4 regions of the Streptomyces sp. NPDC057424 genome follow, and region 1 is predicted to be linked to each of the others. Evidence: riboswitches for the same ligand, from Rfam matches in the RefSeq annotation. Region 1 holds a riboswitch; each other region holds the start of a gene.
The links. A riboswitch is a leader RNA that binds a small molecule or an ion and turns the genes downstream of it on or off. The one in region 1 is predicted to bind cyclic di-AMP.

Region 1 (7,712 bases):
GCACGCCTCGCGCAGCACCCGCAGATACGCGGGGGAGTGGAACCTCATCCCGCCCGCGCCCTGCACCACCGGCTCGACGATCACCGCGGCGAGCTCGTCCGCGTGCTGCGCGATCAGCGACCGCAGGTGCTCGGCGTACGCCTCCTCGTACTCCGCCGGGGGCGGGTCGGCGAACACCTGACGCTGCAGCACCCCGGTCCACAGGCCGTGCATCCCGCCCTCGGGATCGCACACCGACATCGGCTGCCAGGTGTCGCCGTGGTAGCCGCCGCGCCAGGTCAGCAGCCGCTGCTTGCCGGGACGGCCCAGCGAACGCCAGTACTGCAGGCACATCTTGACCGCGACCTCGACCGACACCGACCCCGAGTCGGCGAGGAAGACATGCTCCAGGCCCTCGGGTGACATGTCGACAAGGAGCTTCGCCAAGCGCACGGCGGGCTCGTGGGTGAGCCCGCCGAACATCACGTGGCTCATGCGCCCGAGCTGCTCGCGCGCGGCCTCGTTCAGCACCGGGTGGTTGTAGCCGTGGATCGCCGACCACCAGGACGACATCCCGTCGACCAGCTCTCCCGAGCCGCCGGCGAGCCGCAGCCGCACCCCGCTCGCCGACTCCACGACCAGCGGTTGCTGCCGCCCGGGCATCGGGCCGTAGGGATGCCACACATGCCGCCGGTCGAGCTCCAGCAGTTCGGAGACGGCCGGCTCAGGCATTGGGCGCGAGGTCCGTCCCGGTGCCCCGGCGGCGCACGGCGACCAGGTCGGTCCGGGGTTCGGCGCCGACAGGGGGGCCGGCGACCTGCGGCTCTTCGCCGGAGCCGCACGCCCCGCCGCCGTCACCGCAGACTCCGCCACCGTCGTGGCAGCCTCCGGCCCGGTGCTCCGGAAGCGTCACCCGGTCGGTGCCCTCCACCTCGAAGCCGGCGTCCGCGATCATCTCGAGGTCGGCCTTGCCGGCCTGGCCCTCGCTGGTGAGGTAGTCGCCGAGGAAGATCGAGTTGGCCAGGTGCAGGGCGAGCGGCTGCATCGTGCGCAGATGGACCTCGCGCCCGCCGGCGATGCGCACCTCGACGTCGGGACAGACGAACCGTGTCATCGCCAGGATCCTGAGGCACCGCTGGGGGGTTAGGTTCCATTCCTTGCCGAGCGGGGTGCCCTCGAACGGGATCAGGAAGTTGACCGGAACCGAGTCCGGGTCCAGCTCACGCAGCGAGAAGACGACGTCCACCAGGTCCTCGTCCGTCTCGCCCATGCCGGCGATCAGCCCGGAGCAGGCGGACAGACCGGCCGCGTGCGCCTTCTGCACGGTGTCGACGCGGTCCTCGTACGTGTGCGTGGTGGTGATCTCGCCGTACGTCGCCTCGGACGTGTTGAGGTTGTGGTTGTAGGCGTCGGCGCCGGCCTCGCGCAGGCGCTCCGCCTGGCCGTCGGAGAGCAGTCCGAGGCAGGCGCACACCTCGACGCCCTCGTTGTTGTCCTTGATCGTCTTGATCGTCTCGGAGACCCGGTCCACGTCCCGGTCGGTCGGGCCGCGCCCGCTGGCCACCAGGCACACCCGCTTGGCCCCTCCGGCCACACCGGCCGCGGCCGCGTCGGACGCCTGGTCGGGCTTCAGCCAGGTGTACTTCAGGATCCCGGCCGTCGAACCGAGCCGCTGCGAACAGTAGGAGCAGTCCTCGGGGCACAGGCCGGACTTGAGATTGACGAGATAGTTCAGTTTCACCCGTCGGCCGAACCAGTGCCGGCGCACTTTTCCGGCCGCGGCCACCACATCGAGCAGGTCGTCGTCGGACGTCGCGAGGACGGCCAGTGCCTCGTCGCGGGTCGGCAGCTCGCGCCGAAGCCCCTTGTCCACCAGCGTGTTCAGCAGGTCCATGAGAGCCGATCCTGTCCTACGGACCCGCTCCGGGCCAAGGAGAGTTCGTACAACAGAGTCGCTTCGAGGTGTGGGTATTGCCACACAGTGACCTGCTGGAGGTCCCGCTAGTGTCTGTGCACTGCCTACAAATTCCCCGGAGGACCCCCCCATGGCGTTCGGCTGGATCGACGAGCAGGCGGAGCTGCGCGCCCGCGCCGGACTCGTACGGACTCTGCGACCCCGTCCGGCCGATTCGCCGCTCCTCGACCTGGCGAGCAACGACTACCTCGGGCTGGCCCGCCACCCCGAGATCACCGAGGGCGCGGCCCGGGCCGCGCGGACCTGGGGCGGCGGCTCGACGGGTTCCCGGCTCGTCACCGGCACCACCGAACTGCACGCCGAACTCGAGCGGGAACTGGCCGATTTCTGCGGCTTCGAGGCAGCCCTCGTCTTCTCCTCCGGCTACGCCGCCAACCTCGCCGCGGTCACCGCCCTGGCCCCGCACGGCTCCCTGATCGTCTCCGACGCGGGCAACCACGCCTCGCTCATCGACGGCTGCCGACTGGCCCGCGGCACCACCCAGGTCGTGGCGCACGCCGAGCCGGACGCCGTGCGCAAGGCGCTGGCAACCCACGAGGGCACGGCGATCGCCGTGTCCGACACGGTCTTCTCGGTCGACGGCGACGCGGCTCCGCTCACCGCGCTGGCCGAGGCCTGCCGGGAGCACGGCGCCGGGCTGGTCGTCGACGACGCCCACGGCCTGGGCGTCCTCGGCGACGGCGGCCGCGGCGCCCCGTACGCGGCCGGGCTCGCGGGCGCCGGCGACGTGGTCGCGACGGTCACGCTGTCCAAGTCGCTCGGCAGTCAGGGCGGTGCCGTCCTCGGCCCCGCCCGGGTCGTCGACCACCTGGTCAACGCCGCCCGGACGTTCATTTTCGACACCGGACTCGCCCCCGCGGCGGCGGGAGCGGCCCTGTCGGCCCTGCGGTTGCTGCGCCGCGAGCCGGAACGGGCGGCACGGGCCCGCGCGGTGGCGGGCGAACTGCACGCACGCCTGACCGCCGCGGGTCTGGAAGCGGTACGTCCGGACGCCGCGGTGGTCTCGGTGCGGGCGCCCTCCCCCGAGGACGCCGTGCGCTGGGCGGCGCAGTGCCGCGCGGCGGGCCTGGCCGTGGGCTGCTTCCGGCCCCCTTCCGTGCCGGACGGCATCTCACGGCTCAGGCTGACCGCCCGCGCGGACCTGACCGGTCAGCAGATGGAACGCGCTGTACGGCTGATCGGCGAGGCGCGGCCATGAGTCGGCGTGACACGGCCGTGCGTCGCACGACGACGGCCTGATCGAACGCGGTTACATGCGGTCCACCCCGGCCGCGAACGCGGCCCAGCTCCCCGGGGAGAAGAGCAGCGCGGGTCCGGCCGGGTCCTTGGAGTCGCGCACGGCGAGCAGTCCGGCCCAGGGCGGGGCGCCCGGACACGCGGTCTCGACGCAGTTGTTCGCGCCGGTGCTGTAGCTGCTGCGCAGCCACCGCACACCGTGCAGCTCGATGCTTGAGGGGACATGACGAGGCAGTGCACGCATGGTGCCTCCTTACGCGCCGGCGGCTGTCCCGGCGATGAAATCCAACGAGTCCTCGGGCGAAAGGGCGTGGATCTGAAGGGCGTTGAAGGCCTCCGTGTAGGCCTGGAGGTCTTCTTTCCGTTCGAGGTAGAGGCTACTCGTCAAGTGGTCGAGAACAACCACATCCAGATCAGAAGTGCTCGAAAATGACAAGATAACGAAAGGGCCGGTGACGCCGATGTGCGCCCCGGCAGCGAACGGCAGTACCTGGAGGCGTACTTGGGGCAGCCGGGCCGCCTCGACCAGCCGCTCCAGCTGGCGGGCCATGACCCCGGGCCCGCCCACCTCCCGCCGCAGCACCGCCTCGTCCAGGACGGCGCTGAGACTCAGCGGGGGATCCGCGCGCAGCACGTCCTGCCGGGCCAGCCGCACCTCGACCAGCGTGTCGAGCCGGTCCTCGGGGAGCCCCTCCACCGCGGCCCGCGTCACCGCACGCGCGTACTCGGGCGTCTGCAGCAGGCCCGGGACGACGGTGGTCTCCAGTGTGCGCATCGCGCCGGCCTGGGACTCCAGGCTGATGAAGTCCCGGTAGGTCGGCGGCAGTACCCCGCGGTAGGCGTGCCACCAGTGGTGCCGGCCGCCGCTGTCCTCGGAGCCCGCCAACACCATGAGCAGTTCGCGAAGCTGGGAGTCTGCCACGCCGTAGGCGTCGAGAAGTAACCGCACATCGGCCGGTTTCACCCCGCTCGTGCCCGTCTCGATCCGGCTGACCTTGGACTGGTGCCAGCCCACCAGCCGGGCCGCCTCACCGCTCGTGAGCCCCGCAGAGGTACGCAGCGCACGCAGTTCGGCGCCCAGTTTCCGGCGGCGCACCGCGGGACCGTGCTGCATGGGCACCTCCTTACTCCTTCCGAGCCACCCAAATACGGTCTCGCGTCGCAGAGTTCACCGCTTTGAGCGACAGATATATGCATATCTTGGTGGATCGCCGTCCTTCAGGGGTGTTCTGGTGGCAGTCTGGCGACGAAGCACCAGTCCGGGACCGTACTCGAACCATCCGCTCCGTGTCGGGCTGCGGTCCCGTGGGAAAGGGACGACGTCGCCATGGCAGACCATCTGGAAGCATCCGTCACTCTGCCGAGCGATCCCGCCTCGGTCTCCGCAGCGCGTGCCTACGTGGTGGGCACGCTGGCGGAGTGGGGCCTGCCGGCGGACACGGAAGTGTCCGACACCGTCCGGCTCATCATCTCCGAACTCGCCACCAACGCCGTCCAGCACACCTTCGGTCAGTCGCCCACGTTCACCGTGGACGTCGTGCTCGACCGCGACGAGCACCTGCGCATCGGTGTCACGGACGGCCACCCGCGCTTCCCCAGACGCCTGCCCGCAGCCGTCCAGCAGGACAACGGCCGCGGCCTGGTCATCATCCGCTGGCTGACCGCGGAATGCGGCGGCAGGCTCCGCATCCGACCCACCCGTGAAGGCGGCAAGACCATCTCGGTCGAACTCCCCTGGGCCGTCCCGGTCCAGCCGGTGACGACGGCGGTCCAGCAGGAGCCGTAGTCACACGGAGCAGGATCCGGAAGAACTCCCCGGCGCGTGCCCTCCGCGCAGCCCGGCCCGCGCGACCCACATCCGGGCCATCCGCACGGCTGCGACGCCCGTGCCGAGCCTCATGACCCACCGGGGGCCCGCGGCCGTCACCGGTGCCGTGCCGGCGCCTCCCGGTGTGCTGCCGCCCCTCGCAGCCCTGACGGCTGCCTGACGGTGCGCCGCAGCGGCGCCGGGATCCCGACGTCGCTCCGGCCCGGCTGCTCCTCGGCGGGCTCCCCGGTGCCGTCCGCCTCGCGGCGCAGCCCCGCCCGCCGCACCAGCCGCGGGAGCAGCCCCCACAGGCCGACGCAGACCAGGAAGGTCGCGGCGCCCGCGGCGATACCACCGGTCCGGCCCGTGGTCACGTCGACCACCAGCAGCACGGAACCGCTGAACGCGAACACCAGCACGCTCAGGCCGGTGCTGGCCAGGCGCGAGGAAACCCGCACGATGCGGGGCTTGGCGCCCTGCTGGAAGAGAGAGCGGTGCAGTGCGGCCGGCGCGGTGAAGAGCGCGGCGGCGAGGACCGCGAGCAGCAGCGTGACGACGTAGGTGACGCGCTGGACCGTGTCGAGGTCCTCGAAGCGCGACGTGAAGGCCAGCGACAGCAGGAAGGCGAAGAGGATCTGCACGCCCGTCTGGGTGACGCGCAGTTCCTGGAGCAACTCGACGAAGTTGCGGTCGGCGCGCTGCAGCGGAGTCTCGTTGCGCGCGGTGCAGGGACGGTGCTCGGCCATGGGGTCGCGGGTATCCATGTGAGCCCGTGTCACGCTCCGGCATGCGGCGGCGCGTCGGGGCGCCGCCGCACGCCGGGCGGATCACTTCACGCGCCCGTACCAGACGCTCTTGGTCCAGATCTTCTGCAGTCGCACCACGTCCCCGCTCTTCGGGGAGTGCCAGAGCTTGTTCTTACCCGCGTAGATACCGACGTGGTACACGTTGCTGCCCGAGTGGAAGAACACCAGGTCTCCCGCCTTGCGGTTCTTGGCGGAGATGTGGCGCGTCTTGTTGTACTGCTGGGCAGCCGTGCGGGGGAGCTTCTTGCCGGCCTTCTTGAACGAGTAGAGCGTGAGCCCGGAGCAGTCGAACCGGTGCGGACCGGTGGCCCCGTACTTGTACGGTGAACCCTTCTTCGAGGCCGCGATCTGGAGTGCCTTGGTCGCCGGCGTGGCTGCCGCGGCATCCGAGGCGAAGCCGGGCGCCACTATCGAGCCGCCCACCGCGGCGATGGTGAGCGCCGAGGCCGTGCCGGCCCGGGCCATGAGCGACGGGACACGATTGAGCGCAGTCATGCGCAACCCTTCGTCAGCCGCCTGTGAAGGATGACCTGTCGGATTCGGGCTGGCGAAGTTGCCCGGCCGCTGACGCGGCTTCACCCCAAGGGCTGCTCGGATCCGGTCATGGCGTGACCGTCCCGGCGACCCGTCGTGCTTGGGTCCTCCACTCCTGCCGATCCACTCCTGTCGACCGGTCATCCGGGCGGCGGCAGGACTCGGCGTCCGCCCGGATCGCCCCGCCACAGCGGCGGGGGCTTGTCGTCAGACAGGGATCTTGGCTCATGGCTGTCCGGATTTCCCAACGGAACCGGGGATTTGTGTTGTTACTCACCACTCACCCGTTCGGGTGGACACGTGTGCGTTCGAGCCACTGTCCACGGGTTCGCGCATCGCCGGACCAGCAGCGGAATGCCCCATTCCGTCCGAGGGCTAAGCGTGTTGCGCAACCGGAACGGTCCCGAAATCGGTCTCCCGCCTACTCCGAACAGGGGTACGTCTTTTGGTCCGTTTCAACTCAGGTCCGGACGCTCCGCCAACGGGGCGGGCGTCCGGACCGACGCTTCCGCGTCAACTGACGGACTCCGGGGGCAGGGTGAGGCGGGACGTGCGCCGTTCGCCGTCCAGCACCCGTAGCGCCCGGGCCAGGGTGCCGGAGTGCAGCTCCGTCTCGCCCCGCTGGTGCATCAGGGCCAGCGCGTCACGCAGCGCGGTCGCCTTGCCGACCAGGGCCTGGGCGGCGCGCAGCCCGCGGTAGGCGTCGCCGTCCTGGGCCGGGTTGATACGGCCGAGCAGGTCGACGACCTCGAGGTAGCGGTCGATCAGCTCCGCCTCGGCGCGCGTCAGGGCGGGCAGCGGCGGCAGTTCGGGCGGGAGCACCAGGGCCTCACTGCCCGGTCGGCGGGGCCAGGGTGGCCTTGCGGCCGGGGATGATCCCGTCCACCAGGCCGTACTCCACCGCCTCCCGGGCGGTGAGGATCTTCTCCCGCTCGATGTCCTTGCTCACCTGCTCCCGGGTGCGGCCCGTGTGCTGGGCGAGCATCTCCTCCATCCGGCTCCGGATGCGCGTCAACTCGTCGGCCTGGATGGCCAGATCGCTCGCCTGCCCGCGGACCGGCTCGGGCAGTGCGGGCTGACGGATCACCAGGCGGGCGTCGGGCAGCGCGAATCGCTTGCCGGGCGTGCCCGCCGCCAGCAGCACCGACGAGGCGGCACCGGCCTGGCCCAGGCAGATCGTCTCCACGTCGCAGGAGAGGTACTGCATCGTGTCGTAGATCGCCGTCATGGCGTGGAAGGTGCCGCCGGGGGAGTTGATGTAGAGCGAGATGTCGCGCTCCGGGGCCTGGTGCTCCAGGTGCATGAACTGGGCCATCACGTCGTTCGCCGAGGTCTCGTCCACGGGTGCCCCGAGGAAGACGATCCGCTCCTCCAG
Region 2 (7,712 bases), on a different contig from region 1:
GCCAACGACGCGGCCTGGGACAGCCTGCGCAAGGCGGTCGCCGACCCGTACCTCAACCAGCCGTTGAAGTAGCCCCCGCCGGGATCAGCCCGCGAACTCGGGCCCGTGCACCACCGCACGGGCCCGCCGGTACCACCGCCACGCGATCGTCTTCGGCCCGTCGCGGTACGGCGCGACCCGTGCGCCCGTCCCCGCCAGCCACCTCTCGACATCGGCGACGGTGTGGGTGCGCCGGACGATGAGCCGGGCGATGCGGTACCGCTCGTCGCGGTCGGAGCTGAGCGCGTGCCGCACGGCGGTCGCCGTCTCGTACCCGGCCCGGGCCGACATGGCCCGTACCCGGGGGCTGTTGTAGCCGTGCGGGTAGGCGAGGTGCCGGATCTCGTGCCCGAGGGTGTCCTCCAGCACGGCCTTGGAGGTGCGTAGTTCGTAGGCCAGGGCCTTGGCGGACAGGGTGTCGAGCTGGGCGTGCGTGACGGTGTGGCTGCCGATCTCCATGCCGGAACGTTCCAGCCCCGCCGCCCGGGCCAGGGGCATCATCGGGGCGGGCGGCAGCAGACTGCGGCCGCCCGGGGCGAGGGCGCCGGTGGTGAGGTAGGCGGTGGCGGGCAGCGCGCGTTCGGCCAGGGCCTCGGCGGTGGGGCCGGGCAGATCGGCGAACCCGTCGTCGAAGGTGAGCAGTACGGGCCGGGGCGGCAGCGGCGCCCGCCCGGCCAGATGATCGGCGATCGCGCTGATCGTGACGGGCGTACGCCCGCTGCGGACCACGGCATCGAGATGCGCGGCGAACTGCTTCGGCGTCACCGTGAACTCGGCGATCCAGTCCGGAGGATCGTCCATCACGGAGTGGTACAGGAAGACCGGGATCGCGGGGGAGCCGACAGCACCCGCAGGGGATATCGGCCCTTCACCGTCCTGTGCACCGCGTTCCGCGCCGCCTCTGCCGTCCGTCTTCATCCCGCCCCCCGAGCAGTCGCGCGCCGCGCCCGCCGCGCCTTCACATAGCCGACCGGCCCGTACAGCATCCCCCTGCGCTGCAACCGGGACAGTCGCCGCGGCCAGGGATGCGTCCGCACGTCGTGATCCCCCGGCGTCCCCCCGCTCTCCGTCTCGCGAACGGCGGTCAGCGTGCGGGCGTGGGCCAAACCCCGCGGCAGCCGGGCGAGGAACGCCGGCAGCAGCGCGGGCCGGTTCACGAGCACCGCGGTGAGATAGGCGGTGAGCCCGGCGCCGTAGCCGTACGCCTGGGTCTCCAGGTCCCGCCAGGTCTCCCGGTGGTGGTGCCACACCAGGGCGTACGGCGTGTAGCGCAGCCGGTGGCCCTGGGCCAGGACGCGCACGAAGCCGTAGAGGTCGTCACCACCCCGGGCGGCCGTACCGGCGCCGGTGGCCGGGTCGAAACCGCCGACGGAACGCAGCACCGCCGTCCGGAACGCCATGTTCGCGCCGGAGCCGAACCGCCCGGCCGTGAACGGGAACAGCGGCTCGTCGCCCGGCGGACGCGCAGGGTCGTACGTCCTTGGAGTGAAGCCCTTCGCGAAGCCGCCGTGGCTCTCCAGCAGCACCTGGGCCGGGGTGGTCAGCCGCGCCGGCAGGATCAGCCCGGTGCTGCACCCGAGCCCGGAGTCGGCGGCGAAGGGCGCGGTCAGCTCGGTCAGCCAGCGCGGATCGGCGACCACGTCGTCGTCGGTGAAGGCGACCACCTCGCCGCGCACGGCGTCCAGACCGGCGTTGTGCGCGGCTGCGAGCCCCGGAACAGGCTCACAGACGTACCGCACGCGCTCGGCGTACTTCCGTTCGATCAGCTCCCGCGTCTCGTCCGTGACGGGCGCGTTGTCGACGACGACGATCTCGAACCGCGGATGGTCCTGCGCCAGCAGCGAGTCCAGTGCCCGGGCCAGCTGCCCGGCCCGCTCCCGGGTCGCGACGACGACACTCGCGTACGGCGGCGTCCCGGGTTCGCCGAAGACCGCCGGCCCGCACTCCGCCCGGGCACGCTCCGCCAGCACGGCCCTGGGATCCGCACCCTCCGGCACCCGACCGAGCAGCGTGCCCACGGGCCGACCGCCGCTCCTGACCAGTACGAACACCTCTCCGTGCGTCACGGGCGGACTCCCCGGGCCGGGTCTGAGCACCGCCTCGTCACCGTCGAGGTCCAGCTCGGCGACCTGCACCGCCCCGATGTCCAGGAACCGCCGTATCTCCTCCCGCGCACGCGCCGAACGGGCCATGCGCCCACCCCCCTTGTGTGTCAGGCACGGCGCAGCCGCGCCGCGCTCTTCAGCGTCCGCGCGGCCAGCGACGCGAGCCGCGGCCTGCTGCGGACGAAACTGTGCGCGCGGCGGGCCGGTTCGCGGCTCAGCCAGTGCAGTGCCGCGCCCGCCCCCGGCCGGGTCACCGCACCCTCGTACACGGGCAGTTCGCCCGTCTTCAGCGCGTCCTTGTACTCGGCCGCGCCGCGCCCCAGGTCGAGCATGCCGATGCCGTCGGCGGCCGCCGCCTCGGCCATGCGCAGGTGCAGCACCAGACCCGGTGAGAACTTCGCGAACTCCGGGTCGTAGGCCGGGAACCAGCAGGCCAGCACCGAGGCAGAACGCAACCCGAAGTGCGCGGCGACGGGCCGCTCACCGGCGTACAGCACGGACAGCGTGCCGCTGCACTCCGACGCCCGGGTCCGGGCCAGCTGCCCGACGAGCCGCGTGATCCACTCCTGTGCGAACCGGTCCCGGCGGCCGGTCCTGCGGTACTGCGCGGACTTCCACTCCATGAGCGTGCGCAGCGCGCCCGGGTCGCGTTCGTCGAACACGAACCGCAGTTCCCCGGCCTGCCGGCCCAGCCTGCGCTCCTTGGCCAGGGTGGTCCTCAGGAACTTCGGTGACTGCGCACGCAGCACCGACTCGTACGTCTCGTAGCCCTTCTCCACGTCGATGACGTAGGTGGCGTGCTCCTCGGCCGCGTACCGGACGAACAGCCGCTGCCCGGCCTCCAGGTTGTCGAAGACGAAGCTCGACACCGAGCAGGCCTTGAGCAGTTCGCCCGTCCGAAGGTCCAGGCCCGGCCGCAGGATCGCGCCCTGTGCGTCCGAGACGCCGAGCCCGATCGCCCGGCCCTGCCCCAACCGGCCCCGCTCATAGGGCAGGAAGCCGGCCGGCTCCGGCCCCTCGTACACCACCGCGACCCGGGCTCCCGGCCTGACCCGGCCGACGGCTTCGGTGAACTCCGGCTCCATGAAGGGGTTGCGCGGTGTCGCGGAGGCCGCGCGCAGGGCACGCCAGCGCTCCCTCTCCCCTTCGCCGAGCTCCCCGGGCCCCGCCACGCGAATGCGCCCACTGCTCAACCTGACCCCCCGATCAAGTCCCCCCTGGACACTTGGAAGGTACCGCTCGATGCGGCCTCACGGGTAGGTAGCGGAGCATGTTGTTGCCAACTGGTGCAGAGGCCTTCAACCGGGCAATCGGTGTCCGTCGTGCGATGAAACGAAGGGCCGCGCTGTCCGTATTCTCTGATCATGGCCGCACCCATCGCATATTCACTCATCGCCACCGATCTGGACGGGACGCTGCTGCGCGGCGACGACACCCTGTCCGACCGGTCTCTCGCCGTGCTCGCGCGGGTGGCGGACGCCGGCGCCCAGCATCTCGTGGTGACGGGCCGGCCGGCGCCGAGAGTGCGGCCGCTCCTGGACGACCTCGGCGCCACGGGGCTCGCGGTGTGCGGGCAGGGCGCGCAGGTGTACGACGCCGGCGCGGACCGGTTGCTGTGGTCCATCACGCTGGACCGGGAACTGGCCGAGACCGCGCTCGGCAAGATCGAGGCCGAGGTGGGGCAGGTGTACGCGGCGGTCGACCAGGACGGGGTCGACGGGCTCACGCTGATCGAGCCGGGCTATCTGATGCCGCACCCGACCCTGCCCGCCGTACGGGTCGACCGGCGTGACGAGCTGTGGGGCGAACCCATCAGCAAGGTGCTGCTGCGCCATCCTCACCTGTCGGACGACGAGTTGGCGGCGACGGCGCGCTCGGTGGTCGGCTCGCTGGCGACGGTGACGATGTCGGGGCCCGGCACGGTCGAGCTCCAGCCGTGCGGGATCACCAAGGCGACGGGCCTGGCGCTGGCCGCCGAGCATCTGGGTTTGTGGCCGGCGGACACCATCGCCTTCGGCGACATGCCCAACGACATCCCGATGTTCGACTGGGCCGGCCACGGCGTCGCGATGGCCAACGCCCATCCCGAACTCAAGGCCGTGGCCGACGAGGTCACCCTGTCGAACGAGGACGACGGCATCGCCGTCGTCCTCGAGCGACTGCTGGGCGGGAGGGCTCAGTACGGGCCGTTGACGTTGTCGATCGAGCCGTAGCGGTCGGCCGCGTAGTTGCAGGCCGCGGTGATGTTGGCGACCGGGTCGTACGGGTCCCACGACGTGCCGTCCACGTGGTAGGCCTGGAAGGTCGGGTCGATGGTCTGGAGCAGGCCCTTCGACGGGGTGCCCTTGGCGGCGTTGGAGTCCCAGTTGTTGATCGCCTGGGGGTTGCCGGACGACTCGCGCATGATGTTGCGGTGGATGCCGTCGTAGGAGCCCGGGATCCCCTTCTGCGCCATGATGTCCAGCGCCTCGCGGATCCAGCCGTCCAGGTTGTTCGTGTAGGTCTTCGCGGAGGCCTGGGTGGCCTTGGCGACGCCGCCGGCGGGCTTCGCGGCCGGCTTGGCGGGGGCGGACGACTTGGTCGCCGTCTTCTTCGCGGCGTCCGTCTTGGTGGTCTTCACGGTCAGCTTCAGACCCGGGTGGATCAGCTTCGGGTCGTCGCCGACGGCGGCGCGGTTGTCCTTGTAGAGCTGCTTCCAGCCGCCCTGGACGTCGTACTTGTCCGCGATGCGGTAGAGCGAGTCGCCCTTGGCCACGGTGTGCGTACGGGACGTGGCGGGCTGGGCCGCCTGCGGCACGGACTGTGCGGCGGCGGGTGCGCTCTGGGGCTCGGCGGCGCTCGCGTGGGTGGCGCCGAGGAGCGGAAGGGTGAGTGCGGCTCCGCCGGTGCCGGCGGCGATGAAGCCTCGGGTCAGCGGGTTGGTCCGGGGGCGGCGGTGCTTGCCTCGTGCGGCCATGGCGATGTTCCTCTCCGGCGCCTGCGAGGTGAGCTGTCGGGTTCGGGCCGGGAGGTGCCCGGCCGCGTACGGCGCTGTGCCGTGCGCGGCTTCACCCCGAGCCGTGCCGCTGTGCGGACCGGCGACTTACCTGGGTCCCCCGCTCCTGCCCTGCGTGAGTGAGTCGGTTCCTGTGGGGAGTCCGGGCGGCGGCAGGATTAGGCGTCCGCCGGACAGGCCGGGAACGTATGCGAGAGCACATGTCGGGAACAAGCACCTCAGTCACATATCGCGCGGTTGACCTTGGTCGGGAGTGTTTGAACCGCTTGATCCTTTGCCGGAGCCAAGGCTCAACTGGCGTTCGGGGGAAGGCGGTACGGGCCGGGGCCGAGGTGCGGCGGAAAAGGGGAGCAAGTGATTCAACTCACTGATCACGAGCCCGTGGGGCAATTTCGGCCAAATGGAATTGACTTACCCATCACGGCAAATCGTGCATAGTTCGCCACCTATGGGTAAGTCGATAAATATCTGTTCTTATAGGTTGATCGAAAACATAACGGTCGTGATCGGATACCACCCGGCCTGTAACCACGGGTGCTGGCGGTGATCGAAACGTGACCGGATACGCTGACTCGAGTGAGGGCAGCGACCTATCGACAATCCGCGTAATCACCGGCAGACACAGCAGACAGGAGACCCCTCGTGACCGACGTCGGGCCGTTCGGGCTGAGCGTGCGGGACCAGGCTCTGGAAGCCGATGTCCAGGCCGGACTGGCGGCTGTCGAAGAAGGCTTGCTCGAGGCCACCAAGAGCGAGGTGCCCTTCATCACGGAGGCCGCCCAGCACCTGGTGCGGGCCGGCGGCAAGCGGTTCCGCCCGCTGCTCGTGATGCTCTCCGCCCAGTTCGGTGACCGGTACGCGCCCGGGATCGTCCCGTCGGCCGTCGTCGTGGAGCTGACGCACCTCGCCACGCTGTACCACGACGACGTCATGGACGAGGCCGCCGTGCGCCGCGGCGTCGCGAGCGCGAACACCCGCTGGGGCAACTCCGTCGCGGTCCTCACCGGAGACTTCCTCTTCGCCCGCGCCTCGCACATCCTGGCCGACCTCGGCCCGGAGGCCGTGCGGGTGCAGGCCGAGGCGTTCGAACGCCTGGTGACCGGCCAGATCCTGGAGACGGCCGGACCACAGGACGGCCGGGACCCCGTCGAGCACTACCTGGACGTGCTGGGCGGCAAGACCGGCTCGCTGGTCGCCGTGTCGTGCCGGTTCGGCGCGATGATGTCCGGCGCCGACGAGACGACCGTGGACGTCCTGACCCAGTACGGCGAGCGGCTCGGCGTCGCCTTCCAGCTCGCGGACGACGTCCTGGACATCGCCTCCGACTCCCACGAGTCCGGCAAGACGCCCGGCACCGACCTGCGCGAGGGCATCCCCACCCTGCCCGTGCTGCGGCTGCGCGAGCGGGCGGCCCGGCTCGGGCTCGCCGAGGACGTCGCGCTGTGCGCGCTGCTCGACTCCGACCTCACCGACGACGCCCGGCACGCCGAGGCCCTCCGTCTGCTGAGGGCCCACCCGGCCCTGGAACAGGCCCGGCGGGACACCGTCCGCTACGCCCAGGACGCCCGCTCGGCGCTGGCACCCCTGCCGGAGTGCACCGCGAAGACGGCTCTCCTGGAGCTGTGCGACGCGGTGGTGCACCGGGCCGGCTAGCACGCTCTTCCCGTACGACCCCTACGGGTCGGGGGAGAAGCCGACCTCCCGTGTCATACCCCAGCAGTACACGGAGTTGAGTCCGGGGTCTGACGTATCTCCCTGGCCGATTTGGTCAGATGGACACCACGGAAACACCACTCCTCACCTGTTCGGGTGAGAATGGCGGCTCAGGGACGAGTGCGTGGACGACAAGGACGGCCGCCGCCGACCACGGAGGTAGGGCACACATGGCACCGTACGCATCCGACGACAGCACGACCGCCGGGGAAGCCGACGAGCAGCGCTCCGGGCGGCGCACAGCCGCGCGGTACCTCGTCCCGGTCACGGTGGTGGGGGTGGCGGCCGCGACGATCGGGCTGGTCCCCGCACTCGCCGACTCCGGCGACCCCGACCTCCCGGAGATCACCGCCCAGCAGCTCATCGAGAAGATCGCCGAGTCGGACGTCCAGCAGCTGTCCGGCACGGTGAAGATCAGCACGGACCTCGGCCTGCCGAACCTCGGCGGCCTGGAGTCCGGCCTGCTGTCCGGCGCCGCGAGCCGGGGCGAGGGCGGCTCCTCCGCCGAACCGACGGCCAAGCTCACCGAACTGGCCTCCGGCACCCACACCCTGCGCGTCGCCGCCGACGGCCCCGACCGGCAGAAGCTGTCGCTGCTGGAGAACGCCGCCGAGTACAGCCTCATCCACAACGGCAAGGACGTCTGGGGCTACGACAGCAAGTCCAACGAGGTCTACCACGGCACCTCCTCCGAGAGCCCGGAGCGCGGCAAGGACCAGCAGCCGCCCGCCACGCCGAAGGACTTCGCCGAGGAGGCCCTGAAGGCGGTCGACGACACGACCTCCGTGACCGTCGACGGCACCGCCCAGGTCGCCGGCCGGGACGCCTACAAGCTGCTCATCAAGCCGAAGCAGTCCGGC
Region 3 (7,712 bases), on a different contig from region 1:
CGAGCGCCTCACGCACGGTCTCCGGTCCGTCCCCGGCCTCGCTGACGCGCAGGCTGAGGTCGTCCGCCGTCGAGTTGCCGGTGTAGCCGTGGTCCGCCTCGCAGTTGGGGTCGCCGCAGGCGGCCGGCTCCAGGTCGATGCGGGAGACGGCGCCCCAGCCGATGGTGAGGACGACCTCGCGGGGCAGGGTCCCCGGCTTGTAGGACTCGGGGTTGGCGACCACGCGGCTGACCACGATCGACGAGATGCGGCCGATCTTCACGGACTCCGTCGACGTCGTGGCGTACGGCGTCGGGGAGGTGCTGTCGGCGGCCTGCTCGTCGGTGTGGCTGACGATGAAGCGGTTGTCCGTGAGGACGAGCACCGTCACGTGCCGCCGCACCTCGTTCTGGTCGAACGTCGTCTCCTGGTGGACCAGGTACGACCGGATGGGCTCGCCGCCCACGGCGGCCTCCACCGCCTCGGCCACGAGGGCCGGGTAGTAGCCGCTGCGTTCGATCGCCGACCGCAGCCCCTGGGTCGTCGTACTGGTCTTGGCCATGACGCCCATCCTACGGGGGGCCACTGACTGCGAGGGACAGCTCGCCCCCTGTCAGTACGCGGGGAGGGTCCGCGGGCCGAGGTCGTCGCGGGCGGGCGGGGGCGCGAGACGCACGGAGGCGCCGAGGACGCTCAGGCCGTGCGAGGCGACGACGACCGGCTCCAGGGTGACCGCGACGACCTCGGGGTGGTCGTCGACCAGCCGGGACACCCGCAGCAGCAGCTCCTCCAGGGCACGGGTGTCGGCCGGTGCGGAGCCGCGCCAGCCGAACAGCAGGGGGGCGGTGCGGATCGAGCGCACCAGCGAGGTCGCCTCACGGTCGGTGACCGGGATCAGCCGGTGCGCCGTGTCCCCGAGCAGCTGCGAGGCGGCCCCGGCGAGCCCGAAGGAGAGCACGGCTCCGGCCGCGGGGTCGATGACGGCCCGGACGACGACGTCCACACCGCGCGGTGCCATCCGCTGCACCACCGGCCGCAGCTCCTCCGGCGCGCCGAACAGCTCGGCCAACTCGGCGTACGACCTGCGCAGTTGGTCCTCGTCCGCAAGGTCGAGGCGGACGCCGCCCAGGTCCGCGCGGTGCCTGAGGTGCGGGGCGGTGGCCTTGAGGGCGACGGGGTAGCCGAGGGTACGGGCGGCTTCGGCGGCGGCGTCGGGGGTCGGGGCGGGCAGGGCACGGTGGACCTGGACGCCGTAGTGGCCGAGGAGGTCGCAGGTCTCGTCCGTGCCGAGTGTGAGTCCCTGCCCGCGCGCGAGGAGGCCGTCGATCAGCGCTGCGGCGCCCTTCTCGTCGATGTCCTCGTACTCGGGCACCTTGCCGGGGTCTGCGGCGTCGCGCCGCCACTGGGCGTAGGCGACGGCCTGGCCGAGGGCGCGGACGGCGCGCTCTGCGGCGGGGTAGGCGGGGATGAGGCGGGCGCCTTCGAGGGCCTCGGTGGTTCCTTGCACCTCCGCAGCCGGGGGGCGTCGTTCGGTGGGTGCCGGGCGTGGGGCGTCGTCGTTGTCCGCTGCGGTCTGCGGTGCCGTGCTCGCCGCCGCCGACAGGGCCTCGGCCAGGCCGCCGAGCTCCACGTGGACCACCAGGACCGGCTTGGCCGGTGCCGCGGCCGATGCCGAGCGCAGGGCCTCCGCGAGAGCCGCGTCACCGACCGAGCCCTCCCCCACCGACGGTATGGCGGTGACGACGACGGCGTCGCACCGGTCGTCGGCCAGGGCGCGGGACAGGGCGGCGTGGAAATCCGCAGCCGAGGCCGCGGTGGTCAGGTCCCGCGGGGGGTGCGGCCGCAGGCCTTCGGCGAGGCAGGCGTCGTACGTGAGCAGTCCGAGCGACTCCGAGTTGCCCAGGATCGCCACCCTGGGGCCGGCGGGCAGGGGCTGGCGCGCCAGCAGCAGGCCGGCGTCCACCAGCTCGGTGATGGTGTCGACGCGGATGACGCCTGCCTGCCGCAGCAGCGCCGAGACGGTCGCGTGCGCCAGCCGGGTCGCCCGTACGGCGTGCCCCTGGGGGGCGGCGCCGTGCCGCGCGCCCTGGACGACGACCAGGGGCTTGGCCGCGGCGGTCCGGCGGGCGAGCCGGGCGAACTTGCGGGGGTTGCCGATGGACTCCAGGTACATGAGGACGACGTCGGTGTCGGGGTCCTCGTACCAGTACTGCAGGACATCGTTGCCGGAGACGTCGGCGCGGTTGCCGGAGGAGACGAAGGTGGAGACACCGGTCACGCCCGTGACGCCGCCGCCGCGCCGGTGCAGCCGGGACAGCAGGGCGATGCCGATGGCGCCGGACTGGGCGAACAGGCCGATGCGGCCGGGGCGCGGCACCTCGGGGGCGAGGGAGGCGTTGAGCCGTACTCGCGGGGAGGTGTTGATGATGCCGAAGGCGTTGGGGCCGATGATCCGCATGCCGTACGTGCGCGCCTGCCGCACGAGTGCGCGCTGGAGTTCGCGCCCTTCGGGGCCGCTCTCGGCGTACCCGGCGGACACCACGACCAGCCCCTGCACGCCGTGCTCGCCGCATTCGGTGACGACCTCGGGGACGTGCTCGGCCGGTACGGCGACGACCGCGAGGTCGACCGGGCCGTCGATGTCCCGCACGGAGCGGTGGGCGGGCACCCCGCCGAGCTCCTGCTGCCCCTGGGGGAGGGCTTTGTTCACCGCGTACAGACGGCCGCTGTACCCGGCGTCCCGGATGTTGCGGAGGACGCTGCGGCCCACGCCGCCCGGCGTGCGCCCGGCGCCGATGACGGCGACCGAGCCGGGAGCGAGCAGACGCTGCACGGAGCGCGCCTCGGCGCGGTGTTCACGCGCGTACTGCACGGCGAGGGAGCGGTCGGTGGGTTCGAGGTCGAACTCCAGACGGACGACGCCGTCCTCGAAGCTGCGTTTCTGGGTGTAGCCGGCGTCCGTGAACACCTTGATCATCTTGGTGTTGGCGGGCAGCACCTCGGCGGCGAAGCGGCGGATGCCGCGCTCGCGGGCGACGGCGCCGATGTGTTCGAGCAGCGCGGAGGCGACCCCGCGACCCTGGTGGGCGTCCTGCACGAGGAAGGCGACCTCGGCCTCGTCGGCGGGTGCGGACGCGGGCGTTCCGTCGGCGCCGATCCGGTCGTAGCGTACGGTGGCGATGAACTCGCCGCCGACCGTGGCCGCGAGTCCCACCCGGTCCACAAAGTCGTGGTGCGTGAAGCGGTGGACGTCCTTGGCGGACAGGCGAGGGTACGGCGCGAAGAAGCGGTAGTACTTCGACTCGTCGGAGACCTGCTCGTAGAAGCTGACCAGGCGATCGGCGTCATCAACGGTGATGGGCCGGACGCGCGCGGTACCCCCGTCGCGCAGCACCACGTCGGCTTCCCAGTGGGCGGGATACTCGTGCCGGTCCGGCGAGGTCTGCATGGGCCCCAGAGTACGGCTAGCGTCCGGCAGCGGCGCGAGGCAGTCTGTGGAGGGCGTCAGTGGGGTCGAGGCCGCGACCCGACGGCACCCCTGGAGTGGAACGCGAGGACCGCTCCAGGTGGGCTTCACGATATGGGAAACTGGTCTAGACAACCCTGAACACCGAAGGGCAGCAACACATGGCTGAGCGCCGCGTCAACGTCGGCTGGGCCGAGGGCCTCCACGCCCGCCCCGCCTCCATCTTCGTCCGAGCCGCCACGGCCGCAGGCGTCCCGGTGACGATCGCCAAGGCTGACGGCAAGCCCGTCAACGCGGCCTCGATGCTGGCCGTCCTGGGCCTCGGCGCCCAGGGGGGCGAGGAGATCGTCCTCGCCTCCGACGCCGAGGGCGCGGACGCCGCCCTGGACCGGCTGGCGAAGCTGGTCTCCGAGGGTCTCGAGGAACTGCCCGAGACCGTCTGATTTCCCGAGCGTCCGATCCGGCGCACAGCGAAGGGCTCGTCCGAATTCACCGGGCGGGCCCTTCGCCATTCCCGGTCGGCAACCGGCGAGAATTCAGGAATTCCCTGTTTCCGGGCAGGGGAGACAGAGCCCTGCGAATTAGCTGCTCATTGTATACGGCTGCCGTGTTAATGCCGCAGGCTCGCCGTGTTTACGGGATGTTGCGAGTTCCTCACACGCTCGGTGCGCTCCCCGGCGGAGCCGAAGCGCAGGCGGTGCGCGCCCGTCGCGCGCTCGGTGTGCAGCGCCGTGACCGCCCGCGCCCGCTCGCTGTCCCCGCGCGCCACCGCGTCCACGATCGCGCCGTGCTCCGTCCAGGACTCCACCGGGCTGACCGGCGCGTCCACCGCGTACATCCACGCGATCTTGTGGCGGAGCTGGGTGAGCACCGAGGTCAGCGCGGGGCTGCCGGAAGCCTGGGCGAGCGTCTCGTGGAACCAGCCGCCGAGAGAGCGCAGATCCTCGCTGTTGCCCCGGCGGGCCCGCTCCTGGCCCAGCCGGACCAGGCCGCGCAGGACCTTCAGATGCGCCTCGGTGCGGCGCTGGGCGGCGCGGGCCGCACCGAGCGGCTCCAGCAGCATGCGCATCTCCAGCAGGTCGCCGGCCTCCTGCTCGGTGGGTTCGGCGACGCACGCGCCCGCGTGCCTGCGGGTCACCACGAAGCCCTCGGCCTCCAGGGTGCGCAGCGCTTCCCTGACGGGCACCCGCGAGACGCCGTAGCGGCGCGCGAGGAGTTCCTCGGTGAGCCGGCTGCCGCGTGCGTGGACACCCGCGACGATGTCGTCCCGGATGGCCGTGCACACCGAGTGCGCGGGAATACGCATGACCGACCTCCGCTTAATCCCCGTGAAACGCCGACGAACGGCGCGCGTTCCGTGACTCTATTGCAATGAGCCGGAATTTCCGACGCCAGGCGGGAATCCATGGATATTTTTTGGACAGCGGACGGCCGCACACGCCGAAAGCCCCGGCTCGGGGAGCCGGGGCTTCGGGGACAGCGGAGAGGTTCCGGTCAGACGCTGACGCCGTGCGAGCGGAGGTAGGCGACCGGGTCGATGTCCGAGCCGTACTCGGGGCTCGTACGGGCCTCGAAGTGCAGGTGCGGGCCCGTGACGTTGCCGGTCGCGCCGGACAGGCCGATCTGCTGGCCGGGGGTGACCTGCTGGCCCACCGAGACGCCGACGGAGGACAGGTGGCCGTACTGGGTGTACGTCCCGTCGTTCATCTTGATCACGATCTGGTTGCCGTAGGAGCCACCCCAGCCGGCCTCGACGACGGTGCCCGCGCCGACCGCGTGGACCGAGGTGCCGCTGGCGGCGTGGAAGTCGACACCGGTATGGCTGCCGGAGGACCACAGGCCGCTGCTGGCCTTGTAGCTGGTGGACACGTAGGAGCCGGAGATCGGGGACACGAAGGTGTTCAGGCGCTTGCGCTCGGCCTCACGAGCGGCGCGCTCCTTGGCCTCGCGGGCCTTCTCGGCGGCCTCCTTGGCCTTCTCGGCCAGCTCGGCGGCCCGCTTGCGGGCGGCCTCCTCGGCCTTCTGCTTCGCGGCGGCCTCGTCGGCGGCGTGCTGCTGCGCGAGGGCCTGGGCGTCGATCTGCTGGGCCGCGGTGTCGCCCATGGTGACGACCGGGGTGAGGCCGGTCTGCTCGGCGCTGGGCTCGGCGGCGAAGGCCGCGGGGGCCGCCACGGTGCCGATCACGCCGGTGGTGGCGAGGGCCGCGACGCCCGCCGCGCGGGCGGTGCCGCGCTGGATCCTGCTGGGACGACGGTGCTTCCCGGTGGCGCGAGTGAACGCCATGTGGTGGCTGGTCCTTTCCTTCCCTCTCGCCTACCGGGTTAGCTGACGGGTTCGGAGCAGGAAGGTCTCCTACGGACTCCCTCGCGACTCGCGCGGGCGTCCGATTCACCCCAGGGACTGCGGTGGGTCCCCGGCTCCCCTGGCTCGCGCCGTACGGGGACTCGGCGATGACTGTCCGGTGCCGCGGGTGCGGCGCACTGCCTGACGAACAGCCCGGATGACGCTAAGCGGCGCCGGTTTCAATTCCCAAACGGATCCCGGCTTTTGTAGCGCATCCCACAGGGCAGACAGGCAACCTCCATAGCAAATTCGGGCATAAAGGGGCCCTGGTGCCTTAGAAGACAACCAGGGCCCCTGCGCGCGTGCCGCTACTCGGCGGCGACGACGGTGACTTCGCCGATGCCGAGGGCCTCGACAGGCGCCTTGATCTGCGCGGCGTCACCGACGAGGACGGTCACCAGACGGTCCGTCGGGAAGGCGCTCACGGCCGCCGCGGTGGCCTCCACGGTGCCGGTCGCGGCGAGCTGCCGGTACAGCGTGGCCTGGTAGTCGTCGGGCAGGTGCTGCTCGACCTGGTCGGCCAGCGTGCTCGCGACCGCCGCCGCCGTCTCGTACTTCAGCGGCGCCACGCCGACCAGGTTCTGCACGGCGACGTCCCGCTCGGCGTCGGTCAGCCCCTCGGCGGCGAGGGTGCGCAGCACCGTCCAGAGGTCCTCCAGAGCGGGGCCGGTGTTGGGGGTGTCGACGGAACCGCTGATGGCGAGCATCGCGGCACCCGTACCGTCCGGGGCGGACCTGAGGACCTGGCCGAAGGCCCGTACGCCGTAGGTGTAGCCCTTCTCCTCGCGCAGGACGCGGTCCAGGCGGGAGGTGAGGGTGCCGCCGAGGCAGTACGTGCCGAGCACCTGCGCGGGCCACACGCGGTCGTGCCGGTCCGGGCCGATCCGGCCGATCAGCAGCTGCGTCTGGACGGCGCCGGGGCGGTCCACGATGACGACACGGCCGGTGTCGTCGGCGGTCACCGGCGGCACGGGGCGCGGCTCGGCCGAGGAGCCCGTCCAGGCGCCCAGCGTGTCCCCGAGCAGCACGTCGAGGTCGATGCCGGTGAGGTCGCCGACGACCACGGCGGTGGCCGTGGCGGGGCGGACGTGCTTCTCGTAGAAGGCGCGTACGGCCGCGGAGTCGATCGCCGCGACGGTCTCCTCGGTGCCCTGCCGGGGCCGCGACATGCGCGAGTCCGCCGGGAACAGCTCCTTGGAGAGCTCCTTGGCTCCACGGCGGGAGGGGTTGGCCAGCTCGTGCGGGATCTCGTCGAGGCGGTTGTTGACCAGCCGCTCGACCTCGCTGTCGGCGAACGCGGGCGCCCTCAGGGCGTCGGCGATCAGGTTCAGCCCCTTGGTCAGCCGGGAGGCCGGAACCTCCAGGCTGAGCCGTACGCCGGGGTGGTCGGCGTGCGCGTCGAGGGTGGCGCCCGCGCGCTCGAGTTCGGCGGCGAACTCCTCGGCGGAGTGCTTGTCGGTGCCCTCGGAGAAAGCCCGGGCCATGATCGTGGCCACACCGTCGAGGCCGGCCGGCTCGGCCTCCAGGGGGGCGTCCAGCAGCACCTCAACGGCGACGACCTGCTGGCCGGGGCGGTGGCAGCGCAGCACCGTCAGGCCGTTGTCGAGCGTGCCGCGCTCAGGGGCGGGGAAGGCCCACGGCCGGGGGTCGCCCGCCTGCGGCCGGGGGTGGAAGTCCATCGTGGCGAGCTCGGTCACTTGGCCGCCTCCTCGTTCTCGTCGCCGGCCGCGGCTGCGGTGTCCTCGGTGGCGTCCTCGTCGGCGACGGGCTCGTAGACGAGCACCGCGCGGTTGTCGGGCCGCAGGCAGGCCTTGGCGACCTCCTGGACCTCCTCCGCCGTGATCTCCAGCACACGCTGGACGGCGGTCAGGGCGAGCTGCGGGTCGCCGAACAGCACGGCGTACCGGCACAGTTCGTCGGCGCG
Region 4 (7,712 bases), on a different contig from region 1:
CGGGCCGAGCACTCCGGGGACGCCTGGGGCCGGGTGCGCGGCGGGGACCGGCTGACCCTGCTGCTCGCCGACGGGCTCGGTCACGGGGCGAAGGCGGCCGAGGCCTCCACCGCGGCGGTGACGGAGCTGCGCGGCATGGGGGAGCTGCCGCCCGCCGAGATCCTGCGGAGTCTGGGCCGGGCCCTGCGCCCCACCCGGGGCGCGGCCGTCGCCGTGGCTCAACTCGACCTACGGCAAGGGCAGCTGAACTTCGCCGGGATCGGCAACGTGGGTGCCCGGCTGCGGACCGAGGGCAGGTGGAAGGCGCTGCTGTCCCACCCCGGCATCGTGGGCGCGCAGGCCCCGGCGTCCGTGCCGGTGCAGCGGGTGCCCTGGCAGGAGGGCAGTCTGCTGGTGCTGCACAGCGACGGCCTGCCCAGCCGCTGGACGCCGCCCGACGACGGCGTACTGCCCGGCTGCGACCCGGCGGTGGCGGCCGCGGTGGTACTCCGGGACGCGGGCAGCGCGGCCCGGCCGGTAGCGGACGACACGTGCGTGGCGGTCCTCACCGCCGACGGCGTGAGCCGCCACGGCTCGGGGGCCTGAAAGGGGTTGAGGGCCGGGGCGGCCGGTGCGGTTTCACGGTCCGTGCGGCCGCTCGCCGCCGGGACTCACCGCCCCTCCGTCCCGTCGGTGCCCGGCGCCGTGTCCCGGGCTGTCAGGAACCCCCGCAATCCCCGCCTCAGCGCTGCCCGTTCTGCCGGTTCCATCGCCGCCAGTGCTGTGGCCAGGGCCTGGGCGCGGCGGTCGGCGACGTCGCCCAGGACGTGCTGTCCGTGTGTCGTGAGCCACAGTTGGACCTCGCGGCGGGTGTCGGGGTGCGGGGCGCGTTCCAGCAGGCCGGCCGCCGCCAGCCGGTCGCAGAGGCGGCTGGCCGTGGGGAGACCGATGTCGAGGCCGTCCGCCAGGGCCGTCAGGTTCAGGCCGGGCGTCGCCTGGATGGTGCGCAGGGCCCGCAACTGGTGCAGGGACAGGCGCAGGGACGCCTCCTGGGCGGCGACCGACCACAGTGCCGTGAGTTTCTCCACGGCATCGGCGATCTGCGATGCGACGACCTCCGGGCCATCGCCCGGTCCCCTCGCCCGGTGGTCGCCGGGGCCGCCGAGATCGGTCACGAAACGGTCACTTCCATAAAGCTCCGGGTACTGATGAGGTCGCCCTCTTTCAAAGGCTGTACCCGATGAACCGAGAGGCAAGCAGCCCGGTTCAGCGCCCGGCCGGACCGGCGGCGGCTCAGCCGGCGCTGAGCTCCGTCAGCGCGGCGAGCGGCAGCGTGTGCTGGGTCTGGAGGACCTTCGCCCGCAGGTAGCGGACGTTGTGGGCGGTGGTGAAGACGCCCGTGGGAATCCGGTCGCGGACGTCGACGCCCAGGGATCGCAACTGGCCCGCCTTGTCGGGGTTGTTGGAGAGCAGGTCCAGTTCGCCGATGCCCAGAGCCCGGAGCATCTGGGCCGCGGCCGTGTAGTCGCGGGCGTCCTCCGGCAGCCCCAGCGCCGCGTTCGCCTCGTACGTGTCGAGCCCCTCGTCCTGGAGGGCGTACGCGTCGAGCTTGTTGTAGAGGCCGATGCCCCGGCCCTCCTGGCGGAGGTAGAGGAGTACGCCGCCGTGCTCGGCGATGCGCTCGACCGCCTCGCGCAGCTGAGGGCCGCAGTCGCAGCGGGCGGAGCCGAACACGTCCCCGGTCAGGCACTCGGAGTGCAGCCGCACCAGCGGCACCGGGCCGGGCTTGCCGAGGACCACGGCGACATGCTCCCGGCCGTCGGCCAGCCCGTGGAAGGTGACGAGCTCGGCGTCGGCCTCGTAGCCGTCGTGGAAGCGCAGCGGGACCCGGACGCGGGAGCGCGGGGTGGCGATGACGGCGGGGGTGTCGGGCATGCGGGGCCTCCGGGTTCCGTTTCCTGTTCGGCTGCACAGCCGTAGTGCTTCAGATTTGAAGCAGATCCACGAGGGGAACCCTACTTGTGCTTTAAATTTGAAGCAATAAGAGGGCCGCGCTGTGTGGCACACGTCACGAACAGGCCGGTGACGACCTCCGCCGCCACGGCACGTCGTCCGCCGCCGGCCGCGTCCCGTCCTCCTGGAGCCCCTGCGCGATCGCCGCGGAGATCTCCTCCAGGTGTCCCACCTGCTCCTCGCTGAGCCGGTCGAACAGGAAACGCCGCACGGTCTCGACGTGCCCGGGCGCCGCCCGTTCCAGTACGGCCAGCCCCTCGTCGGTCAGCGCGGCGATGCTGCCCCGCTTGTCGTACCGGCAGGCCTCGCGCCGCAGCATGCCGTCCTTCTCCAGCCGGGTGACCGCGTACGTCAGCCGACTGCGCGTGATCTTCAGCCGCTCGGCGAGGTCGGTCATGCGCAGCCGCCGTTCCGGTGACTCCGACAGGACGGACAGGATGGAGTAGTACAGGTGCGGCATGCCGGCGTCCTGCTGGAGCTGCCGGTCGATCGCGTCCTCCAGGAGCAGCGAGGCGGCGATGTAGGCGCGCCAGGCGCGCTGCTCATCGGGGCTGAGCCAGCGAGTCGTCATGCCGCCAGTGTAGGTTTGTTACAAAATTGAACCAAGCCCTGTCCAGTCCGGCCGTCCCGACCAGCCGCGGAGCGTCGATGCCTCACCCCTACGTCCTGCTGTCCGCCGCCGTCTCCCTCGACGGCTACCTGGACGACACCGGGCCCGACCGCCTGCTCCTGTCCAGCCCGGCCGACTTCGACCGGGTCGACGAGGTCCGGGCCTCCGTCGACGCGATCCTGATCGGTGCCGGCACCATCCGTGCCGACAACCCGCGGCTGCTGGTGAACTCGCGAGAGCGGCGGGCCGCCCGCACGGCCGCCGGGAAACCGGAATACCCCCTCAAGGTCACCGTCAGCGGCTCCGGCGACCTCGACCCGGACGCCCGGTTCTGGCACACCGGCGGCGAGAAGGTCCTCTACACGACCGGCCGGGGCGCCGAACGCGCCCGTGCCCTCGGCCTCGCCGCCGACGTCGTCCCGCTCGGCGCCGACCTCGACTGGCGGCGGCTCCTCACGCACCTGCACGACGTCCGGGGCGTACGGCGGCTCATGGTCGAGGGCGGCGGCCTGATCCACACCCAGCTCCTCACCCAGGGCCTCGCCGACGAACTCCAGCTGGTCCTCGCCCCGCTCTTCGTGGGTGACCCCGGGGCCCCCCGCCTCTTCGGCCCCGGCGCCTTCCAGGACGGCCGGCTCCGGCTGCTGGAGTCGCGGCGGATCGAGGACGTGGTCCTGATGCGCTACGAACCGACCGCCCCGGGCGCCGGCCCCCTGCCCACCGCCGCCGACCACCACTGGCTGGCCCTCGCCTGCGAACTGGCCGAGCGCTGCCCCCCGTCGGACACGGCGTTCAGCGTGGGCGCGGTCGTGGTCGCCGCCGACGGCACCGAACTGGCCCGCGGCCACTCCCGCGAGGCCGGCGACCCGGTCGGGCACGCCGAGGAGGCGGCCCTCGCGAAGCTCGACCCGGCCGACCCGCGCCTGCCCGGCGCGACGGTGTACAGCAGCCTCGAGCCGTGCGCCCGCCGCGCCTCCCGCCCCGCCCCCTGCGCCCGGCTGATTCTCGACGCGGGCGTACGACGGGTCGTCACGGCCTGGCGCGAGCCGGACACCTTCGTGACGGACGCGGACGGCAGCGGCCTGCTGGCGGCCCAGGGAGTGGAGGTCGTCGTCCTCCCCGAGCACGAGGAGCGGGCCAAGGCCCCGAACCGCCACCTGCCGGGCTGAGTGCGGGCCGAACGGCCCAGCAGATCCTGCGTCCGGACCGCTGCCCGGGTCACGCTGCCTCCAGGGCCAGGACGAGAGCGGCGGAGGCGGCAGCCATGAGGTCAGCGGGGCGACGACGGACTCCGGCACTGCTCCTCGTGCCCCTGCTCACCGCGCTCGCCCTCCTCGCCTCCGCCTGCCAGGCCGGCGACCCGGACGCCCGCACCATGGGCCCGGCCCTGCCCTCCGGCGCGGCGTTCACCCACCCCGGCGTCCTCGTCGACCGGGAGCAGCTGGACGCCGTACGCGAGCACGTCACCGCCGGGCGGCAGCCGTGGCTGAAGGCGTACCTCGCCATGCGGGACAGCGCATACGGCTCGTACCGCTACCGGGCGAAGCCGTACGAGACCGTCGTCTGCCCGGCCGGTGACCTGAAGGGCCGGGGCTGCGCCGAGGAGCGCGCGGACGCCCTGGCCGCCTACACCCAGGCCCTGCTCTTCACCGTCACCCGGGAGCGGCGGCACGCCGTGAAGGCCAGGGAGATCATGGACGCCTGGTCGGCCACGCTGCGCCGGCACACCGGGGAGAAGGCCGCGTTGCAGGCCGGCTGGACCGGGTCGGTCTGGGCCCGGGCCGCGGAGATCGTGCGGCACACCCGCGGCGCGGGCTGGCCGGCCGAGCGGGCACGGGCCTTCGAGGACATGCTGCGCACCGCCCACCTTCCCCGAGTCGCCGCGTCGGATCCGGACTTCACCGGCACGTGGGACCTCGTGGCGACGGACGCGGTCATCTCCGTGGCCGTCTTCCTCGACGACCACCGGGCCTTCGGCCACGCTCTGGAGCGTTTCCGGGAGCGTGTGCCCGCCTACTTCTACCTGGAGGAGGACGGGCCCGTGCCGCTCACCGTGCCCGGCTCCGGCGTGGACGGCCCGCAGCGGATGGCGTCGTACTGGTTCGGGCAGACCACGTACCGCGACGGCGTCTCCCAGGAGACCTGCCGCAGCGTCCGGCACGTCGGCGCCTCGCTCGCCGCCACCGCCCACATCGCCGAGACGGCCTGGCACCAGGGCGTCGACCTCTACGGCGAGACCGAGGACCGGCTGACGGCCGCGCTCACCCTGCACGCCCGCCACGAGCTGGGCGGACGCGTGCCCGGGTGGCTGTGCGGTGGCCGGGTCGAAGGGAAGCTCGGACCCGGTCTGGAGGTTGCCCTCCACCACCTGGAGGGGCGGCGCGGCCGGCCCGTCCCCGCCGCACACAAGCTGGCCGTGCGGGCCCGGCCCGCCGGCACCGACGGCCTGTTCACCGCCTGGGAAACCCTGACCCACGCGGGCGCCCCGGCCGGCTGAGCGGAGGGTGTGCACGAGCTGTCCCGCGGATGGCGTACACTGGAGTCACAACGACGCGGGGTGGAGCAGCTCGGTAGCTCGCTGGGCTCATAACCCAGAGGTCGCAGGTTCAAATCCTGTCCCCGCTACTGAAGGCCGAGGGCCGGAATCCAAAAGGATTCCGGCCCTCGGTGCATTTCCCGGCACCCCATTACGGTCGGTGAGTGAACCACCCCGTTCCGCATAACAACTGACACACCGTCAAAACTCGTCCGTCACATGCGCAGCGGTCAACTCGTCCGGTTTGAGCCGGTCATGGCAGGTAAGTCCGCGCGAAAAAGGTTAATGATCAAGTGGAATCGCTGGAATACCCCTCGCGCGTCTATTAACGTTCGATAACGCAGCGCGGTCGTCCCAGCCGTCACAGAAGGCGGCTCCGTGCGCACGCGCCGAATCCCGAAAGGGAACCGGGGAACCACCACTTGGGGTGAATCGGGCGGATACCACCGTGGAAGCACGGCAGGTATACGCGCGTAGGAGACCTTCCTGCTCCGAACCCGTCAGCTAACCCGGTAGGCGAGAAGGAAGGAAAGGAGTACGCCCACGTGGCGTCCAACCGGCCTGCCCCCGCGGCCCCGTACGCGCCGAAGCGCGACATCGACACCTTCGGCTACGGCGGTCAGCGCACCGACGAGGGCCCGTTCCAGGAGTGGAACCCCACCGAGGAGTCCATCCGTCCCGTCCGTGGCCGGCATCGCGTCACCAAGCAGCGCGGCGGAGGTCTCGCCCGCAGCTCCACCGTCCTGGGCGTCGGCGTCATAGCCGCCGTGGGTGCCGGCGGCATGGCCAGCGCCCAGACGGGCAAGCCCCCGGTGTCCATCTCCGTTCCGGACCTGCCCTCGGTGGGTTCCCTCATCTCGGACGACGACACCCCCGAAGGTTCGGCCACCCCGCTCAGCAGCCTCGGCACCGCCACGGCGGACCCCGAGCAGAGCACCTCCGGCGCCGGTGCCGGCGAGGCACTGCGCGCCCGGATCATGGCCCAGGTCGAGCACCAGCAGGACCAGATCGAGACCAAGGCCGCCGAGGACGCCGCGGCCGCCGCCGAGAAGGCGGCAGCCGAAGCCGTCGCCAAGGCGGAGAAGGAAGCCAAGGCCAAGGCCGCCGAAGCCAAGAGGAAGGCGGAGGAGGAGGCCAGGAAGAAGGCCGAGGCCGAGCGGCTGGCCGCCCTCGCCAAGCAGTTCACGCTGCCGACCTCCTCGTACACCATCACCTCCAGCTTCGGCCAGGCCGGCGCCTACTGGTCCTCCGGCTACCACACCGGCCTCGACTTCGCCGCCCCCACGGGCACGCCGATCAAGGCCGTGCACAGCGGCACCATCACCGAGGCGGGCTGGAACGGCTCGTACGGCTACAAGACCGTCCTCACCCTCGATGACGGCACCGAGATCTGGTACGCGCACCAGTCCTCCATCGGCGTCAGCGTCGGCCAGAAGGTCAGCACCGGCGACGTCATCGGCCGTGTGGGCGCCACCGGCAACGTCACCGGGGCGCACCTGCACCTCGAGGTCCACACCGGTGGATCCTCCGGCGGCATCGACCCGATGGCGTGGCTGCGGGGCAAGGGACTGAACCCGTAAGCGGTACACGCCCGTTGAAGCACCGGCGGCCCTGACGGCGACCCCCCGACGTCAGGGCTCCCGGTTTTCCGGTGTGGTGTTCACGGGGACTTCGCGTCCGTTGCGGAATGAAGCCTTCCTGCAGGGGCGTTGACACGGAACATGACGTCCCTTCGCAAGCTCGGCTCTTCCGGCCTCAAGGTCTTCCCCCTCGCCCTCGGCGGCAACGTCTTCGGCTGGACCGCCGACGAGGACCAGTCGTTCGCCGTCCTCGACGCCTACACCGCCGCCGGCGGCAACTTCGTCGACACCGCCGACTCCTACTCGGCCTGGGTCGAGGGCAACCAGGGCGGCGAGTCCGAGACCGTGCTCGGCAAGTGGCTGAAGTCCCGCGGCAACCGCGCGGACGTCGTCGTCGCCACGAAGGTCAGCCAGCACCCCGAGTTCCGCGGCCTGTCCGCCGCCACCATCAAGGCTGCCGCCGACGCCTCCCTGCGGCGCCTCGGCACCGACTACATCGACCTGTACTACACGCACTTCGACCAGCCCGACGTGCCCGTCGAGGAGATCATCGGCGCGCTCGACACCCTCGTGAAGGCCGGGAAAGTGCGGCACATCGCCGCCTCCAACATCTCCGCCGAGCGGCTGCGGGCCTCCCTGGAGTTCTCCGACCGCGAGGGGCTCGCCCGGTACGTGGCCCTCCAGCCCCACTACAACCTGGTCTCCCGCGGCACCTACGAGGGTGAGCTCCAGGACCTCGCCGAGCGGACCGGCCTGGCCGCCGTGCCGTACTTCGCGCTCGCGTCCGGCTTCCTCACGGGCAAGTACCGGCCCGGCACGACCGTCGAGAGCGCACGGGCGGGGAGTGCGGCCGCGCACCTGGAGACCGAGCGGGGGCGGCGGGTGCTCGCCGCCCTCGACGAGATCGCCCGGGCGCACGAGGTGCCCATGGCCACGGTGGCGCTGGCCTGGCTCGCCGCCCAGCCGACCGTGACGGCGCCGATCGCTTCCGCGC

Region 2: another riboswitch for cyclic di-AMP. It lies ahead of ACFU3E_RS03155 (transglycosylase SLT domain-containing protein); the one in region 1 lies ahead of ACFU3E_RS24740 (C40 family peptidase).
Region 3: another riboswitch for cyclic di-AMP. It lies ahead of ACFU3E_RS14465 (M23 family metallopeptidase); the one in region 1 lies ahead of ACFU3E_RS24740 (C40 family peptidase).
Region 4: another riboswitch for cyclic di-AMP. It lies ahead of ACFU3E_RS11305 (M23 family metallopeptidase); the one in region 1 lies ahead of ACFU3E_RS24740 (C40 family peptidase).

The regions. Positions count from the first base shown of each region.
Region 1 is NZ_JBHVCP010000034.1:40,143-47,854, forward strand. Features, by position in the region: gene ACFU3E_RS24705 (adenosylmethionine--8-amino-7-oxononanoate transaminase) at 1-711, opposite strand, end outside; gene bioB (biotin synthase BioB) at 704-1,873, opposite strand; gene ACFU3E_RS24715 (8-amino-7-oxononanoate synthase) at 2,025-3,152, shown strand; gene ACFU3E_RS24720 (DUF397 domain-containing protein) at 3,204-3,434, opposite strand; gene ACFU3E_RS24725 (helix-turn-helix domain-containing protein) at 3,444-4,304, opposite strand; gene ACFU3E_RS24730 (ATP-binding protein) at 4,518-4,976, shown strand; gene ACFU3E_RS24735 (DUF6328 family protein) at 5,114-5,743, opposite strand; gene ACFU3E_RS24740 (C40 family peptidase) at 5,825-6,298, opposite strand; cyclic di-AMP (ydaO/yuaA leader) riboswitch at 6,302-6,514, opposite strand; gene ACFU3E_RS24745 (hypothetical protein) at 6,851-7,159, opposite strand; gene ACFU3E_RS24750 (ATP-dependent Clp protease proteolytic subunit) at 7,167-7,712, opposite strand, start outside.
Region 2 is NZ_JBHVCP010000002.1:208,918-216,629, reverse strand. Features, by position in the region: gene ACFU3E_RS03180 (glycosyl hydrolase) at 1-72, shown strand, start outside; gene ACFU3E_RS03175 (polysaccharide deacetylase family protein) at 85-840, opposite strand; gene ACFU3E_RS03170 (glycosyltransferase) at 954-2,231, opposite strand; gene ACFU3E_RS03165 (GNAT family N-acetyltransferase) at 2,252-3,322, opposite strand; gene ACFU3E_RS03160 (HAD family hydrolase) at 3,509-4,357, shown strand; gene ACFU3E_RS03155 (transglycosylase SLT domain-containing protein) at 4,321-5,100, opposite strand; cyclic di-AMP (ydaO/yuaA leader) riboswitch at 5,106-5,279, opposite strand; gene ACFU3E_RS03150 (polyprenyl synthetase family protein) at 5,782-6,792, shown strand; gene ACFU3E_RS03145 (outer membrane lipoprotein carrier protein LolA) at 7,023-7,712, shown strand, end outside.
Region 3 is NZ_JBHVCP010000014.1:21,525-29,236, forward strand. Features, by position in the region: gene ACFU3E_RS14445 (DUF5998 family protein) at 1-541, opposite strand, end outside; gene ACFU3E_RS14450 (GNAT family N-acetyltransferase) at 593-3,427, opposite strand; gene ACFU3E_RS14455 (HPr family phosphocarrier protein) at 3,607-3,888, shown strand; gene ACFU3E_RS14460 (GntR family transcriptional regulator) at 4,056-4,751, opposite strand; gene ACFU3E_RS14465 (M23 family metallopeptidase) at 4,940-5,728, opposite strand; cyclic di-AMP (ydaO/yuaA leader) riboswitch at 5,741-5,905, opposite strand; gene ACFU3E_RS14470 (M16 family metallopeptidase) at 6,097-7,485, opposite strand; gene ACFU3E_RS14475 (M16 family metallopeptidase) at 7,482-7,712, opposite strand, start outside.
Region 4 is NZ_JBHVCP010000009.1:164,709-172,420, forward strand. Features, by position in the region: gene ACFU3E_RS11270 (SpoIIE family protein phosphatase) at 1-585, shown strand, start outside; gene ACFU3E_RS11275 (MarR family winged helix-turn-helix transcriptional regulator) at 651-1,154, opposite strand; gene ribA (GTP cyclohydrolase II) at 1,273-1,914, opposite strand; gene ACFU3E_RS11285 (MarR family winged helix-turn-helix transcriptional regulator) at 2,048-2,563, opposite strand; gene ACFU3E_RS11290 (dihydrofolate reductase family protein) at 2,641-3,771, shown strand; gene ACFU3E_RS11295 (alginate lyase family protein) at 3,909-5,099, shown strand; tRNA gene ACFU3E_RS11300 (tRNA-Met) at 5,154-5,227, shown strand; cyclic di-AMP (ydaO/yuaA leader) riboswitch at 5,516-5,672, shown strand; gene ACFU3E_RS11305 (M23 family metallopeptidase) at 5,684-6,718, shown strand; gene ACFU3E_RS11310 (aldo/keto reductase) at 6,860-7,712, shown strand, end outside.